Regions from separate parts of the Phormidesmis sp. 146-12 genome, predicted to be linked through region 1. Evidence: riboswitches for the same ligand, from Rfam matches in the RefSeq annotation. Region 1 holds a riboswitch; the other holds the start of a gene.
What was found. Region 1 has a riboswitch for cyclic di-AMP ahead of ACKFKF_RS08650 (universal stress protein). Riboswitches for the same ligand answer to the same signal wherever they lie in the genome.
Positions count from the first base shown of each region.

Region 2: linked by a shared signal. The riboswitch ahead of ntrB (nitrate ABC transporter permease) and the one ahead of ACKFKF_RS08650 (universal stress protein) in region 1 are both predicted to bind cyclic di-AMP.

Region 1 covers NZ_JBJPHS010000014.1:3,146-11,131, reverse strand. Annotated here, with positions in the region: gene ACKFKF_RS08665 (phytoene desaturase family protein) at 1-107, shown strand, start outside; gene ACKFKF_RS08660 (DMT family transporter) at 149-1,063, shown strand; gene ACKFKF_RS08655 (hypothetical protein) at 1,610-1,852, shown strand; cyclic di-AMP (ydaO/yuaA leader) riboswitch at 2,249-2,377, shown strand; gene ACKFKF_RS08650 (universal stress protein) at 2,504-3,175, shown strand; gene ACKFKF_RS08645 (shikimate kinase) at 3,295-3,900, opposite strand; gene ACKFKF_RS08640 (hypothetical protein) at 4,261-4,833, opposite strand; gene ACKFKF_RS08635 (flavin prenyltransferase UbiX) at 4,915-5,535, opposite strand; gene ACKFKF_RS08630 (ribonuclease R family protein) at 5,645-7,986, opposite strand, start outside.
Region 2 covers NZ_JBJPHS010000001.1:245,624-253,609, forward strand. Annotated here, with positions in the region: gene ACKFKF_RS01035 (hypothetical protein) at 25-357, shown strand; gene ACKFKF_RS01040 (hypothetical protein) at 367-753, shown strand; partial or broken gene ACKFKF_RS01045 (hypothetical protein) at 977-1,126, shown strand; gene ACKFKF_RS01050 (nuclear transport factor 2 family protein) at 1,252-1,632, opposite strand; cyclic di-AMP (ydaO/yuaA leader) riboswitch at 1,753-1,946, shown strand; gene ntrB (nitrate ABC transporter permease) at 2,036-2,884, shown strand; gene ACKFKF_RS01060 (ABC transporter substrate-binding protein) at 3,144-4,547, shown strand; gene ACKFKF_RS01065 (ABC transporter ATP-binding protein) at 4,792-5,628, shown strand; gene ACKFKF_RS01070 (hypothetical protein) at 5,671-5,946, shown strand; gene ACKFKF_RS01075 (hypothetical protein) at 5,962-6,192, shown strand; gene ACKFKF_RS01080 (DNA methyltransferase) at 6,292-7,986, opposite strand, start outside.

The DNA.
Region 1 (7,986 bases):
GCACGCTTCCCGGAATTGGAGTGCCCGCTGTCGCCGCCTCTGGAATTCTCTGCGCCAATACGATCGTCGAGCCTCACCAAACAGCAGACCTCTTGAAAAAGGTTTGAGTTCTGAGTTTTAGATTTGCCGCCCTCACCTTCTGTCTGCTATGTCCTTACTTCCCGCTGGTTTGCTCCAATTTAGAGGAGAATTTGCTGCGCTGACGGCCGCTTTGATTTGGGCGATCGCTTCCATCATCTATACAGGTGTCGGACGGCAGGTGTCGCCCTTGATTTTAAATCTCACTAAAGGATGGATTGCGATCGTCTTCCTGCTGATTACGCTGGTTTTACAAGGACAACCCATTCCCGATATCAGCCCCACAAGCTGGATTTTGCTCCTCCTCAGCGGCATTTTGGGCATCGCCTTTGGAGACACCGCTTACTTCAACACCCTCAACTGCATCGGAGCCAGACGAACGCTGGTCTTGGAAACCCTCTCCCCCTCTTTGTCAGCCCTATTAGCCCTGATATTTCTGCAAGAAAGTCTGCCGCTCTCAGCCTGGTTAGGAATCGGACTGACCCTCACCGGAGTGATATGGGTCGTCCTCGAACGGGTTCCCCCATCTGAAGCTGAAACTCACTTTCGTCCCCTACGAGGTCTAATCTTTGGCGTTTTGGCAGCCCTGGGACAATCTGGAGGAGCCGTCTTATCACGGGCCGCCCTGTCAGGAACTAATGTAGACCCTCTCTGGAGTACCCTGATCCGATTATTGGGATGCACGATCGTCCTGTTTCTCTGGGTCGTTTTGCGGGGGCAGTCTCGTAGTCTAATCAAACCACTCCAGTCTCATCGATTGCTCAAGGTAGTAGTCGGAACCGCCTTTGTCAGCACCTACCTGGGTATCTGGCTTCAGCAGACCGCTTTAAAATATACCGCTACTGGGGTTGCTCAGGCGCTCACCAATACAAGTCCTTTATTTATTTTGCCGATTGCCGTTTACATGGGTGAAAGAGTTAGTTTGAGAGCAGTTTTGGGGGTGGCGATCGCGTTAATTGGAGTTTACCTGCTGTTTAGAGCCTAAAAGTTAGTTCAAAAAGTGAGCATTTCATGACTAATAACCCATGACCGATTGCCTAGATGCATCAGTATCGCCGCAAACGATCCCTCATAAGTAAGAGACATGGCACCGTGTTTTTTTGCTACAACCAAAGGGAGATCATGGAGTCAGTAGCATTCACTCAAGGCACGATAGACTCCTAAAACCGTAAACTTTGAGTGACATCACTTCTAGGAAAAGAGAATTTTTGGTTGGCTCAGATCAGTCCAGCAAGGAGCAAATTCAAGTAAACTTTCTACTAAACGTATCAGGTAGCGACTCATACGAAACCCTTGTCCGTAGATTTGAGGTAGTTTATTTTTTAATACCTCTCATCTTGAAAACAGCTTACGTATTCACGCTCATGGAATCAGCAGAGCTTCCCTGTATTTGTATAGAAGGCGCTTCGGATACCATTTCTCGTCCATTAACAAGCGATTGAAGCCCTATCAGTTCCTAAAACATCATTCATGAGGGTTATCCACAATGCAGACACTGTTGTTCTTCCTGGGTGTTTTTTACCTTGGTATGATGCCCATTTTGTTTATCGGCTGGCTGGGTTTTTTCCGACAAGACGCTGATATGTCAAAAGAAGAAAAACAGATGTCTTTAATTGTGTTGACGATCGCGACGCTACTTTGGCCGATCGTTTTACCCTTTGCTTATTTAGAGCTGCTTGGCAAATTCAAAAGAGCTACTAGAACCAATCGTCTATACAAAAATTTATTAGAAACAAACGTCGAAACAAACGTCACAAATTCTCAACTTTGTTAATTAAGAGATTCTCTAGCCAGAAAGCAGTCTCCCAAGAATCTCCACTACCCCAGAGGCTGCTCAAAACATCTGATTAAACTTCCTTTTAAGCTGAGTCTTTAGACAGATATTAATCTAAAATCTTTATGAAATAGTTGTATTTGTAGTCTAGATAACAGACACTAACAAAACATATCTTTTCATAGGACAGGCAGACCTGTAATTTGCGCTGTTATACTGTTAGAGTTTGCGGTTAAATAAACTCAAGCAGAAACGATTTTTGTCTTAAAAGTAGCAGCCTTTTACCATAAAGCTGCACTAGATTGATCAATGAAGGATTCCATAACTCTAAGTTGGATTCTCCTTCATGTGCCGTCAAACCATTATTTGAGTGGGTAGCCTAATCTAAATTTTGGCTCAGTAAATGTTCTGAGTTGCGAATTTGAAGCGGAGGAACCAACCTTTTGGGGCGAATCTTACCCAGATTAAGAGAGACACCTTCCAGTCTTAGCCCGTCAGCTAACTCCGTCGGCAATGGGAGGAGCGCCCAAGACTTGCTACTGTCAGCAACTGTCATTGAGGTCTCCTGGTATCTCAAGCTCGGATTTGTTCTGAGTGTTGAGTTTAGCCCTGACCCACCTCTCGCCTATCCTAATCCTGAGAGGTTTTACTGTGAATATTTTGTCCATGTTGGTGCGGCTTCAAAGCACGCTGGGTCGTTCTGATCTAGTGAATCAAATGGTGCTTTTGCCCAAAGCGCATTCTCTGACCCCAAATTCTAAGCAAGAAATCAATTTGGCGGTTGGCTATTCGGGTTCTCCTTGTAGTCAAACGGCTCTAGACTTGACGCTGTGGATTGCCCATCAGACCCGGCTCGCCACTGGCAAACAAGTCACTGTACAGGTTGTGTATGTCGTCGAAAACAAAACGACTAAGATCCCGGTCTATTGCCCTACAGAAAGCATTCGAGAGGTTGAAAATCGGGTAGATCTGAGAGAGCGCCCATATCCTCGCAAAGCCGATCGTCAGGGTCATCAGACAGCAGTAGTCGAGCTACCCGAACTCAGTGATTTCATCCAACCAATCGGGATGTCGGACGTATTTGAGCAAGCCGATCGCATTCTCTGGCAAGCGCGCTGTCTAGCGGATGAGTGGCGAGGGTCACTAAAGACGCATCTGCGATTTGGCACCGTAGCCGAAGAGTTAAGGTCTGTGGTTCAAGAAGAGTCCGCTTCACTCTTGATTTTGGGTTGTGAAACGACCGCTCATTCACTGATACAGCAGTTGGGTCAGGACTTTCCCTGCCCCATTTTGGGCATTCCTTCAGCGTTGGACAACGATTGAGAAAAGGCTATTCGTCCAATCTTGAACTCTGCAACGTATGAGAGGGTGGAGATAAGAGAATCATGGGAGAGTTATTTTCCCGTCTGATTCTCTCATTTCTGCCCTTAACTGTTTTGAAGCTAGTTGTTTTGAATCTGATTCTGAATTTTATAAGGAGCCTCTCGATTGAGTCGATCGATCTCCTGAGTGGCGGCGATCTTCTGCTGACAGGCTTGAGCGATCGCTTCCATAACTCGCCTAGACACCTCAGTCGGAGACTCATTAGCTTGTGCTGTAATTTTCACATCTGCCTGAGCGTATAGGGATTGACGCTGGGCTGTCAGCGTGTTGAGTCTCGGTTTGAGCGTTTCTGAAGACTGTAGCAGGGGACGGCTGCGATCGTGCTGCAAGCGGTTGTAAAGCTCATCCAGGGGCAAGTCTAGCCAAACGATGACTCCATGCCGCAGATATCCCCAGTTTTCGGGTTTGAGGACAATACCGCCGCCCGTCGCGATCGCAAGTCGAGTGTAAGGAGCTAATTCTGCCAAAACGTTAGTTTCTAGCTGTCGAAACGCTGCTTCACCCGACTCTGCAAAGATTTGAGAAATTGACTGCCCGCTGGCCTGCTCGATGATGGCATCAACATCAAAAAATTGGTAATCAAGTTGGTCTGCCAGCAAGCGTCCGATCGTGGTTTTGCCAACCCCCATCATGCCGATGAGATAGAGATTTACGCCTTTTAACAAAAGAGTTGTCCGTTGATTGAATAAGGGTTCTACACCAGCCTAGCGTTTTTGGAGGATTGAGCGATCGCTGCTTTTGACCAGACGAATTTCGATAGAAGACTTGCTGCATAAATGAATGGGAGCCACTGCAATCAACATGGTTGTCACCCCCGTCTTGACTGACCTGCTCTACACGCACATCTTGCTTACAAAGCGGCCACCTATCACAACACGATCGAGAGCCTGGAGAGAATGTGGCTGCGATCGAAGTCCCGGTAGATAGTTAGTTTAGCGAACTCAAAAGATTTAGCTAACTGTCAAAAATACGGTCAAGAACACAGTGGAAGAATTAGCATTTCTCAAGCGATAGAAGCGATTCTTTCATCCCTCATCGTCCTCATTTTGGTCGAGATTGCGGTTTGGCGGAATGATCACCCGGTAGTCAGCATCCACCACAGAGTCAGGCGCAGCAGGGCGAGTCGCTTTAGGGTCGCGGTAGCTGTAAGAGTAGGATGAGCGAGTCTCAGAGTCAGGGGACGGAGAAGCGGAGGTGCGTTTGCGGTCTTTTGGTTCGTCTTCCCAGCTTGAATCGTCGTCAAACCAATCTGAAGCGTCTTCCTCCCAGTCTGATGATTTGTTGGCAGCTTGGGGCGTGGGTTCTGAAGCAGGGGACTGCGTGTAGGAATAAGCTCTAGCGGAAGACTGATCAAACGATCGCGCCTTTTTTCGTCCTTTGCGTTGAGCGGTGAAGCCTGTCAGCCGAAACAAAATCGAAATGACAAGGGTGGTGACAATGCCTGCCGCAATCGCGCCCAAAATCCATAGCGACAAGGGAAATGCAGGCGATCGAATGCCCAAAAAGACAAGCTGCATCGACGGTGCCCAGTTGGGCAACACAAACAGCAGCAACAGGACGGCAATTCCGAGCAGCAGGATGAGACGAAGAAGAGGCATAGTTTTTGAGTCTTGAGTTGTGAGCGTTGAGTTTTGAGGTGGGCAAATTCAAATCTCAAAACTGAGAACTCATTGTTGATCCTAGCCTTCTTTCCAGCGATCGATAGGAACGCAGTCAATTTCTAACTGATCCAACGCACGGGCGACGACAAAATCGACGAGATCTTCGATCGTCTGAGGGTTGTGATACCACGCCGGGATCGCGGGTACAATCCGGGTTCCCGCTTCTGCGAGGGTGGTCAGATTGCGAAGATGAATCAGGCTAAACGGCGTTTCGCGCGGCACAATCACCAGCCTGCGACCTTCTTTAAGCTGCACATCAGCCGATCGCTCCAGCAAATCAGAACTCAATCCGACTGCCAATTTTGCCACGGTACTCATACTACAGGGAATCACCAGCATCCCTACCGTACGAAATGAGCCACTGGCGATATTAGCACCGACATTAGTAGCTGAGTGACAGGTCAGTTGGCCGCCAAGCTCGACTCCACACTGCTGCCGCCAAAATTCCTCTTGTTGCAGAGGGTCAGCAGGCATCCGAATATTTTTCTCAGCTTGCCAGACCATATAGGTTGCTTTAGAAGCGACAAGCTCGATCGTATACTCCGCCTCTAGCAAATACTTGAGCGCACGAACGGCATATATCAGCCCAGAAGCTCCCGAAATGCCCAAAATAAGCGGACGAGAAGAATTAGAAGGCACAGAAGACGCTCATTGATTTTAAGTTCGGATTTTGAATCTAACATTCTGAGCAGTTTTTACACTTAAACCCAAAACTCAATACTCAAAATCTTCCTTATTGTCTTCCTTATTATTCCTCACTATCGAGTTCTTGATCGAGGGCGTTGTCTTCACCTTCGAGATCTTCTTCGCTGGCTTCGCTGCCTCCGCCTACAGCAATCAGGTCAATCTGCTGACGGTAATAATCGACACTCTTGACCTGCACTTCGATCCGATCGCCCAGTCGATACTGTTTGCGATTTTTGCGTCCGACGAGGGTTTGTTGGCGCGATCGAAACTCATACCAGTCATCCTTAAGCGAACTGACATGAACCAGCCCCTCGACCAAGAGTTCTTCGATCTCAACAAACAAGCCGTAGGATTGAACTCCCGTAATCAGCCCGTGGAAGATCTCGCCCGTGCGTTCTTTCATCAGTTCGGCTTTTTTCAGCCCTTCCAAGTCGTTTTCGGCATCCTGGGCGATTTTTTCGCGTTCGCTCAGATGCACCACCACGGCTGAAAAATGGCTCTCTAACTCTTGATGAATTTCGGTGGGCAATACGTTCCAGGTGATTTGTCCGTGACTGGAGCTATGACGCAGATGGACGCTTTCTTTGGCACGAGTAGAGCGACGATCGCGCCCGTCTTCAAACAAAGCATGGAGGGCCCGATGCACCAGCAAATCAGGGTAGCGCCGAACGGGAGACGTAAAGTGAGTGTATCCCTGCTCTAAAGACAGCCCAAAGTGCGATTTTGGAGTCGTGCTATAAAAAGCAGGTTTGAGCGTGGACAACAGCAGATAAGTTAGTACTCGTTCTGACTCAGATTCTGCAAATTTGTGGGTTAGATTTTGATAGTCCTGCGGATGCACTTCATCTTCCTGTTCTAGCTTTAGGTCAATGCCCATGCTGACGGCTAGCTTGATCAGTTCTTGTACGTCGTCTGGGTCGGGCGTGGGGTGGACGCGATAGACAGCAGGAACTTCTAAAGCGTGAAGGTGAGTTGCGACGGTCTGATTGGTCAACAGCATCAACTCAACAATCATCGAGTGAATGGGCAACGTCGAAGAAACGACTACCGCTCCTAAAGATCCTTCGTCGTCGTAGTGAAACTTGCTAAATGTGTACTTATCAGCTTCTTCAGGGGCTTCTGACCCATCGGGACGAGCGTAAATTTTTTCGGGCAGATTGAGTTCAAAGGCTCCTCGCTGGCGGCGCTGCTCTTTGATGGCGTGGCTCAACTCTGACAAGTGAGACAGCATTTCAAAGATTGGCTCAAATTCTTGAACTTCTTCGGTGTGCTGCTTGGCGAGAATCAATTCTGCCTGGTGATAGCTGAGTTGATAGTTGATCTGAATCACCGTCGGCTGAATTTCAAACTCAATCACTTGCCCGTCTGTGTTTAACGTCAGCACGACCGAAATCGCCAATCGATCTTTTCCGGGCTGTAGCGAACAGAGGTTGTCAGTGAGTTGCTCAGGCAGCATGGGCAGCACCAATTCGCCCAAATAGACCGAAACGCCACGTCTTTGAGCTTCACGATCGACCGATCCGCCCGCCTCAACATAGTGGGCCACATCGGCAATATGAATGCCTAACTGCCAGTTGCCGTCATCGGTGCGATCGAGCGTAATCGCATCATCGGCACTATCGGTCGCCTGCGCTTTGATCGTAACCGTCGTCAACCCACGCAGATCCAGCCTTTTTTTCAGTTCGACTTTGCTAATTTTGGCGGATAGTCCTTTTGTGGCGGCCAAAACATGGTCGGGGAAAGCCCGCGGTAAGTCATGTTTGCAGCAAACGATATCGATGTCGGCCGCTTCAGAATCGGGGCCGAGAATTTTGGCGACTTTGCCGATCGGGGCATGTTGCCCCAATGGATAGCGCTGCACTTCGACATGCACCAGGTTATCGATCGCGTCTTCTAGGTGATTGCCGTTTTCTCTAAGATCCAACTCAAATAAGAGACGATCGTCCAAGGGCACAGCCCGATAGTCTCCAGAATCCGCTTTCTTGAGCCGAGCCAGCACCGAAGGATTTGCCCTTTCTAAAATTAACCGAACTTCACCTTCAGGACTGCGGCGACGACTGCCTTCTTTGGTCACACGCACCAATACACGATCGCCGTTCCAGGCATGATTTAGCTGGCTTTCGCGAATGTAAATATCTTCTGACCCTTCGATATCTTGAATTGCAAAACAAAAGCCCTTACTCGAACAGCGCAGCTTACCTTCGACCACGCCGTCTTCGGTGACTCGACGATATTTGCCTCGCTCTTTCACCAAAATGCCGACTTTTTCCAGGGCATCTAGCGTAATCTGCAATCTGCGGAGACTGGCTTCGTTGAGACACTCTAATTTTTTCTCTAGAGCTTTGGGGGCGACCAGCTTATCTTCTGTAAAATTTGCCAGCAGTTCGGCGATCGAGAATTCCA
Region 2 (7,986 bases), on a different contig from region 1:
AACACTGACTACGACTGAAACAACATGAGCGATCGCTCTAGCTCAGAATATCCAGAACTTCCGAACCAATGGCAAGTGATCGAGGTGAATAAAATTTATTGCTTCAACAACGATCAACAAGTTTCATTCAGTCAATCTCAGATCGAACTCGGTACTTTGTATGATGGATTAGGCAAGCATCTTAAAGCGATCAAGAAAGGTGTCGTTCCGCCCAAAGGAAATACTGGGCTGGTTCCCTCAGAGGAACTCGATTATGATTTCAAATCTAAAATTTTGGGAAAAGGTGGCAACCGTCGATTTCACGCCAAAATAATAGAAGAAGTCCTCCATTTCCCAGGCAAAATGACCACTCATTGAATAAGCTCTGTGAATACAACACTCAAAACTCATCCAGTTTGGCAAAACTTCACTCAAGCTCTAGCACAAATCGATCCAAATCAAATCGCACACCAACATCTACAAGATTGCCAAGCTGAAATTCACGGCTATTGGGACGAAAACGATCGACCTTACGAAACGATTCGATTTAAACAACTGCCTACTCCTCAACTGATTAGCAGTTCTCTAGGCGTAACTCCAAATCAAACAGAAACCGCGCATTGGCTTCAACTTAGATATTTACTCCTCGTTCCTACAGGCTTACCTGTGGGCGAGTTACTTCTAGTTCTAGACGACAGCCTAGAAGTAATCGATGAGAACTGGGTGATCGATGTTCACTCGCCTCATGTTGTTGCGATCGCTGATCCAAATTGATGCCAGCGCTCAACCATTTCCAGATAGCGAGATCGTAGCCGTTTCTAGCACGTTGAAATTAGACCATTATTGTGAGAGCGGTGTTATGAACCTTCAGGTTGTCTCTCAATCCTCACCCGATTTCACCTTACACATTTTGCTAAAGCAGCAAGTCATATCTGGGCAAACGTTCTAGCTCAACCAAACTGTACAGTCGAGCGATCGCTATTCGCAAGCCCGCACCTATCACCAATTAGGACTGTTAGCAGAAGCGGAGGGAAATGCTGCGGAGGCGAGAGCTTGTTTGCAAACCGCAATGGAAATCTTTACGGAGTTTGGCGATGAGTATTCTATGGCGATCACCCAACGGAACCTTGATCGATTGTCGGAGTGAATGCGATCTGCCTAATTTGGAAGTGCGATCGTTCTTCCTTTCCTGCCCGCAAGCCTCCTCACAGTGACCACAATTCTTGAAAATCACGATCAAATCGAGTTTGCAGCCGATCGCCGTGAAGTACTTTATTGGGCAACCATTCCAATGTGAGCGGCGACGATTTGCCAGGTTCCGTTAGAAGAGACGGCCCAGACGCGGGTAAAACGAAAGTCACCGTTTGCGGGATTGCTATTGTAGGTGCCAACTATTTGCATTCTGACGAAGACGATCGCCACTTCTCCATACAGTCGAATCTGCCGTTCGGAAGGGGTTAGCTCGTAGATCTTAATCAAGCCAGATTTGTGTGCAGCGAGATCGTCTTGTTTGCTAATGATTTCTCCGAGATGACTGGTGGCGACGAGTTCAGGGGCGAGTAGTTCATCCAAGACGCTGACATCAGAAGCCAACATTGCCAGTCTAAGCCGTTCTTCGGCCTCAATAACTTGAGTTTCAACTGTTTTATTCATCGTGTCACCCTGATAAACCAAAGTACTTCTGATATTCACTATCCTCCAGCTTTGTCCATGCACCCTACGACAAAAGATGGATTGATACATTTGGCGGAGAATGGTAGAGTCTTTAAAAGTCAAATCGGTCAGCTTAATCTGGTGAGTTTCTAGCAAGTAACTTACTGGAGCGGAGGAACCAAAACATCGGGGCTTATCTTCTGTGAAAGGTCGATCGCAAACGATTCAAACTTGAGTCGGCGACCAATACCAGAGAAGGGCATCTCTCAGCCCTCGCCCGTCAGCTAACTCCGTCGGCATTTGAGAGAGGACTGTAGAGTTTCAGCATTTTGCTTTAGGCTCATCAGTGTCTCTAATTTAGGTCGAACATTTAGTTTGAGTCTTTGAGCTTGAGGTGTTGACGATGATCCTTCAGCTAAACTTGGCTGCGATCGTGGCCGTTGCGAGTCAGACTACTTGGCGAAAAGTGCGTCCCGCGATCGCTCAAGAAGCGGTGTGGTTGCCTGCGATCGGGTTTTTGGGTGTGATTGTGCTGTGGTGGGCGATCGCGCTGTTCAAACACGACGTGATGCCGACTCCGCCAGAAGCGTTAATGGCAAACTTAGATTTCATTTTGCATCCCTTTTATCGGCGTGGGCCGGGGGACTTGGGAATTGGCTGGCTCCTGTTGGCGAGTTTGCGGCGGGTGTTGATTGGCTTTGGTTTGGGGGCGTTCGTCGCGATTCCGATCGGCTTTCTGATTGGTATGTCTAGACGAGCGATGTTGGCGTTGAATCCAGTGATTCAGATCTTTAAACCAGTGTCTCCATTGGCGTGGCTCCCGATCGCGTTAGCAATTTTCAATTTGGCTGATCCCTCTGCAATTTTTGTAATCTTTATCACGTCACTTTGGGCAACGATTATCAATACCGCGCTTGGTGTTTCTAGCGTTCCACAAGATTATTTAGACGTAGCGAAAGTGTTAGAAATGCCGCGTTGGAGACGAATCACCAGGATTATTTTGCCTGCTGCGTTGCCATACATTTTTAGTGGTTTACGAATTAGTTTGGGTGTGGCGTGGCTGGTCATTGTAGCAGTCGAGATGTTGACAGGTGGCATAGGAATTGGCTTTTTTGTCTGGGATGAATGGAGCCGCCTCAACTTAAGTTCAGTGTTTTTAGCCGTTCTAGTGATTGGTCTAACAGGATTGCTCCTAGACTTTGCCATCACCCAACTCGAAGCGTTTGTCACTCGTCAGCGGCGATCGACCTGAAAAAGCTTTAAGTTCTCCGCCAAACCCAGGTGAATTCAATCTTTTCACTAATTCAATCTCTTCACTGCGGTTATGAGAGAAGCCCCCAAATCCTCCACCCGTCAGGGACTTTGAACTAGAACCCTTATCTGAAAGTCCCCCAAAATGGGAAGTTGGGGGGCAGAAGCGCTGAACACCGAAGCGAAAAAACTTAATCGAAATCCCGTTAAACCAAACATCCCTCACCCCTCATCCCTCATCCCTCCTTTCCTTCCCCGCTATGACTCAAGATTTTTGGACGCGACGGAAGTTTATACAACAAATGGGCGGAACGGCCACCGGACTCGCATTATCCTCTTGTGCGATCGATGCCAATCGTGCCCCTCAGTCTCTTTCTCAAGCGGCTTTAGCGATTGACCAGATCATCAAGCCCGAAAGTTTGGAGAAGCCAAATCTAACGATCGGATACGTTCCCGTCAATGACTGTGCGCCGTTTGCGATCGCCTGGGAGAAAGGCTTTTTTCATAAGTACGGTCTTAACGTCAAACTCAGTCGAGAAGCCAGTTGGGCCACTTCTCGCGACGGCATTATCTTTGGACGATTGGATGCATCGCCTGTGGTGTCTGGTGCCGTAGTCAATGCTCGAATGGGAGCAGAAGGGGCCCGACATGCCCCACTTTGTGCCGCAATGACGATTCATCGACACGGCAACGCAATGACCATGAATCGAGCGATGTGGGAGTCTGGCCTGCGTCCCTGGTTTGAATACAATGGCGACTTGGAGGCCTTTGGACGAGATTTTCGGCGCTATTTTGACAACTTGCCGTCTGAAAAACGAGTCTGGGCGGTGGTTCTCAGTTCTGCAATTTATGAATACTTTGTGCGCTATTTGTCGGCGGCGGCGGGAGTCAATCCGATTCAGGAGTTTCGCGTCATGATTGTGCCTCCGCCTCAGATGGTGGTGAATGTTCGCATCGGGGCAATGCAGGCTTATATGGTGGCCGAACCCTGGAACACACGCGCCATTTCAGGCAATGAAGGAATCGGCTTCACGTTTGCTCAGGGTAAAGAAATCTGGCACGGACACCCCGATCGCCTTCTCTGTGTCACGCAGTCTTTTATTGATGAGAATCCCAAAACCTATCGATCGCTGCTCAAAGCCATGATCGAAGCCTGTCGCTACTGTGGCGATCCCAACAATCGAGAAGAGGTCGCCAAAATCATTTCTGCGCGATCGTTCACCGGGGCAAAACTCAACCTGACTCGACCTGCGATCGTCGGTGACTATAACTACGGCGGATTCGATGGCAAAGATCGCACCGTGAAGGCAGACGACACGACTGTTTTCTTCGACCTTCCCTCAAATGTGCCGCAAGTGCCGAATGCTCACTCGACGTTTATATGGCGATCGCACAGCATTTGGCTAATGACGCAAGCTGCCCGCTGGGGACAAATTAAGGAAATTCCTGCCAATGCTCACGAAGTCGCTGAGAAGTCCTGGAAGACTGAAATCTATCGAGAAGTCGCGGCTGACCTGGGAATTGCTTGTCCCACTGATGATTACAAGATCGAGCCTGCGGAAGTTTTTATCGACCAGAAAGCGTTTGATCCCAGTGATCCGGTTCGCTATTTGGAGAGTTTTGAGATTCGAGCCAATGCTCCTACCAAGATTTATCTAGCGTGAATTGGATGGAATTTTTCGCTTTGTTCTTCAGCGTCTCTGTCCCCCAACCCCCCATTCTGGGGACTTAAAGACAAGAGTTCTAATTCAAAGTCCCTCACTCGTGGGGGATTTAGGGGGCAGAAACCTCAAACAACGAAGCGCAAGAATTCTATAGAACTGACCCATAGAACTGACCTTTGAACTGACATCCATTGAGCCGGGAACCGATTCGCTAATTACAAAGTTCTCACCCAGGAGATTTATCATGAGTCAATCGATACCGACGATCGACATGCCTGACACCAACGCTCATCCAACCGGATTTTTAGAAATCGAGAACCTGCACAAGTCTTATAAGGCTCCCAATGGGGGCGAGTCGGTTGTGCTGAAGGGGATTAATCTGACGATCGGGCAGGATGAATATATTTCGATTATTGGTCACTCTGGCTGTGGTAAATCGACGCTGCTCAAGATTGTGGCGGGGCTGGAGAAATCGACTTCTGGATCGGTGAAACTCGACGGACGAGAGATTCGCAAGCCGGGAGCCGAGCGGATGATGGTGTTTCAAAACTATTCGCTGTTACCGTGGTTGACCGTTCGAGAAAACATTCGGTTAGCAGTCGATGAAGTGTTGAAGGATCTGTCTGCGGGTGACAAAAAGCAGATTGTGAATGAACACTTGGTGATGGTGAATCTGACGGCGGCGGCGGACAAATACCCGGATCAGATTTCGGGCGGGATGAAGCAGCGAGTGGGGATTGCGCGGGCGTTGGCGATTCGTCCCAAGATGTTGCTGATGGATGAGCCGTTTGGGGCGTTGGATGCGTTGACTCGCGGCAAACTTCAGCGTCAGGTTCTCGAAATCTGGGAGAGCCACCGTCAGGCGGTGATGATGATTACTCACGATGTCGATGAGGCGATTTATATGTCCGATCGCATCGTTCTCATGACCAACGGGCCAGCGGCGACGATCGGTGAAATTCTAGAGGTGCCATTTAAGCATCCCCGCGATCGCCAGCAGCTTCGAGAGTCGCCTGAATACTATGACCTTCGCAATCATGCGCTCAATTTTCTCGATCGACACTTTGGCAGCGATGAATGAGCCTCTGATACAATTCATTCACGTTCAAGATGATGAGGAGCTATGACGCAACCGGATTTTACGATCGGCATTCAGTATGAACTCAGACAGTTGGCAACGGCCACAACAGAGCTTGCTGAAAAGATTGATCACCTGACGGGTCGAATGGACGAACGGCTAGATCGTCTGACTGAGGTGGTGACAACTGGCTTTGAAGAACTCAAGCAAATCACTCAACAGCAGGCTGATACGGCTCGAATGCAGATGGAAAATTCACGAATGCAAGCTGAGAGTATCAATCGTCTGATCGCACTGCTAGAGCGCAAAGAGGGAAATTAAAAGAAATAACGTGTTATGGGTATTCAATATGAACTCAGACAGTTAGCAACGGCCACAACAGAGCTTGGTGAAAAGATTGATCACCTGATGGATCGAATGGATAAACGGCTCGATCGTCTGACTGAATTGGTAACAACTGGCTTCACCGAACTCAAGAAAATCACTCAACAGCAAGCTGACACGGCTCGAATGCAGGCTGAAAGTGTCGATCGATTGGTTGCTCTACTAGAGCGCAGAGATACGTAAGTTTTAAGTTTGAGATCTCTAGTTCAAAGTCCCCCAATTTTGGGGGATTTAGGGGGCTGCCCAGATCTGTAGCCACAGCAAAATTTTGTCGAATTCACATTAAGGCTGGCTGTCGGTGGGTGCCCACGGGCCGATGATGGGTTCGCCCTGGGTTTCTTTGTGGGCGAGTTGTTGGTTGAGGTCGAGAAGTTTGGTCAAAATGTCGTCGGTTTTGCTGAAGCCGTATGCTTTGAGAACGAGAGCGTCAAGTTGGGTGTGATGTTTGGCGAGTTGGCTGCTGGGTTCGTGAAACCATTGGTTATATAGCTGAGTGATGCCCCATTGTTTTTTCTCCATCTGTTGGATGCGGTATTCATGAAGAGTGAGCGCTGCATTGCGAATTTGCTCAATTAGCTTTGCGCTGGGCGATTGCGGAAATGGAAACGTTTCAAAGCAAGTTGTTGGAGTGTATGCAATGTCAGCTTTGAGGGTTGATTTTTGTGTATCCATCCAAGTGCGATGAACATTAGAAGTTAGAATACCAAGAACATAGAAGTCATTAGATGTGAAAACAACTGATTTTTCACCAGGCAGCCAAGTACTGGGAACGGATATAAAAACAGCCCATTTGGAAACTCGTGGAACTGCAAAATAATGCGACAGCCCAGCAATAGCGTTTCTTAGCGGTTTGTTATTTCGTCGATACTGCCACCAGCGCTCTTTCAAAAAGGCTTCCCGGCTCTTAGCGCGCTCTGGCTTGACGTAGTTTCTTATATATTCAAACGGAAGTTTATAGCTGCTTGCATCTTCAATAGACATATCATCAAAATCAATAATCCAGCGATCGGGCTTTCCTTGTGGTTCCTGCGCCAGATTCGCGCCCATTGAGAACCTTTTTAGCACTACCTGATTACTCGGCTCCTTATCAAGCCATACTTTAGCAGTATTTTCATCAATAAAGAAACCTTTACCATTTGGTTCTACACCTCTAAAAAGTTGATTGAGATTAACTGATAGCTGTATAGCTCTTGAAACATCAACTCCTGATTTAAGGCTAGAGCTAATAACTTTAACCACTTGATTATCTAAATGTAGAACATGAGGTTTTTGCTTCATCCAGTTCACCAAACTGACATGAACTTTTGCTTCTCCTGACCAAGGCTGGCTAGAAATTGCATCGTGAATGTATCCTCCATTTTGAACAATGTAATCAAGCGAAGCATTTCGACTTTTTCCTTGACTGATTGAGTTAGTTCCAACTAATCCTGCTCTACCATCTTCTTTCAAATGCTCGTGAGCTAGGCGAAACCAATATGTTGCGAAATCAACTTGCTGGTTTTTCAATATAGAGAACTTTTTGAACATACGATCTACATAGTCATCGCCTAAATTCTGTCTCATTCGTGCCCCACCCAAAAACGGCGGATTTCCGATGATCGCATCTGCTTTTTCCCACTCGCTAAATAGGGCATCTTTGCAGACAATATTTTGATCCAACGTATCCAACGGTAAAGCAGGCTCAAACAAACCCAATTTATCAATGGCAATCTTCCGCCCGATCATCATCGTCACCCGCGCCAACTGCACCGCAAACGAGTTAGTATCCATCCCAAAAAACTGATTAGGAGTCACATAGCCGATCGCCATTTGCCCCGTATCCGATCGCTTCCGTTCTGCAATCTTGTCAATCAACAGCTTCTCCATCCGCTTCAATTCCTGATACGCTACATACAAAAAATTGCCCGATCCACACGCCGGATCAAGCACCCGATAAGCCTGCAACTCAAGCTGAAGCGCATTCAACTCAGCAATAGA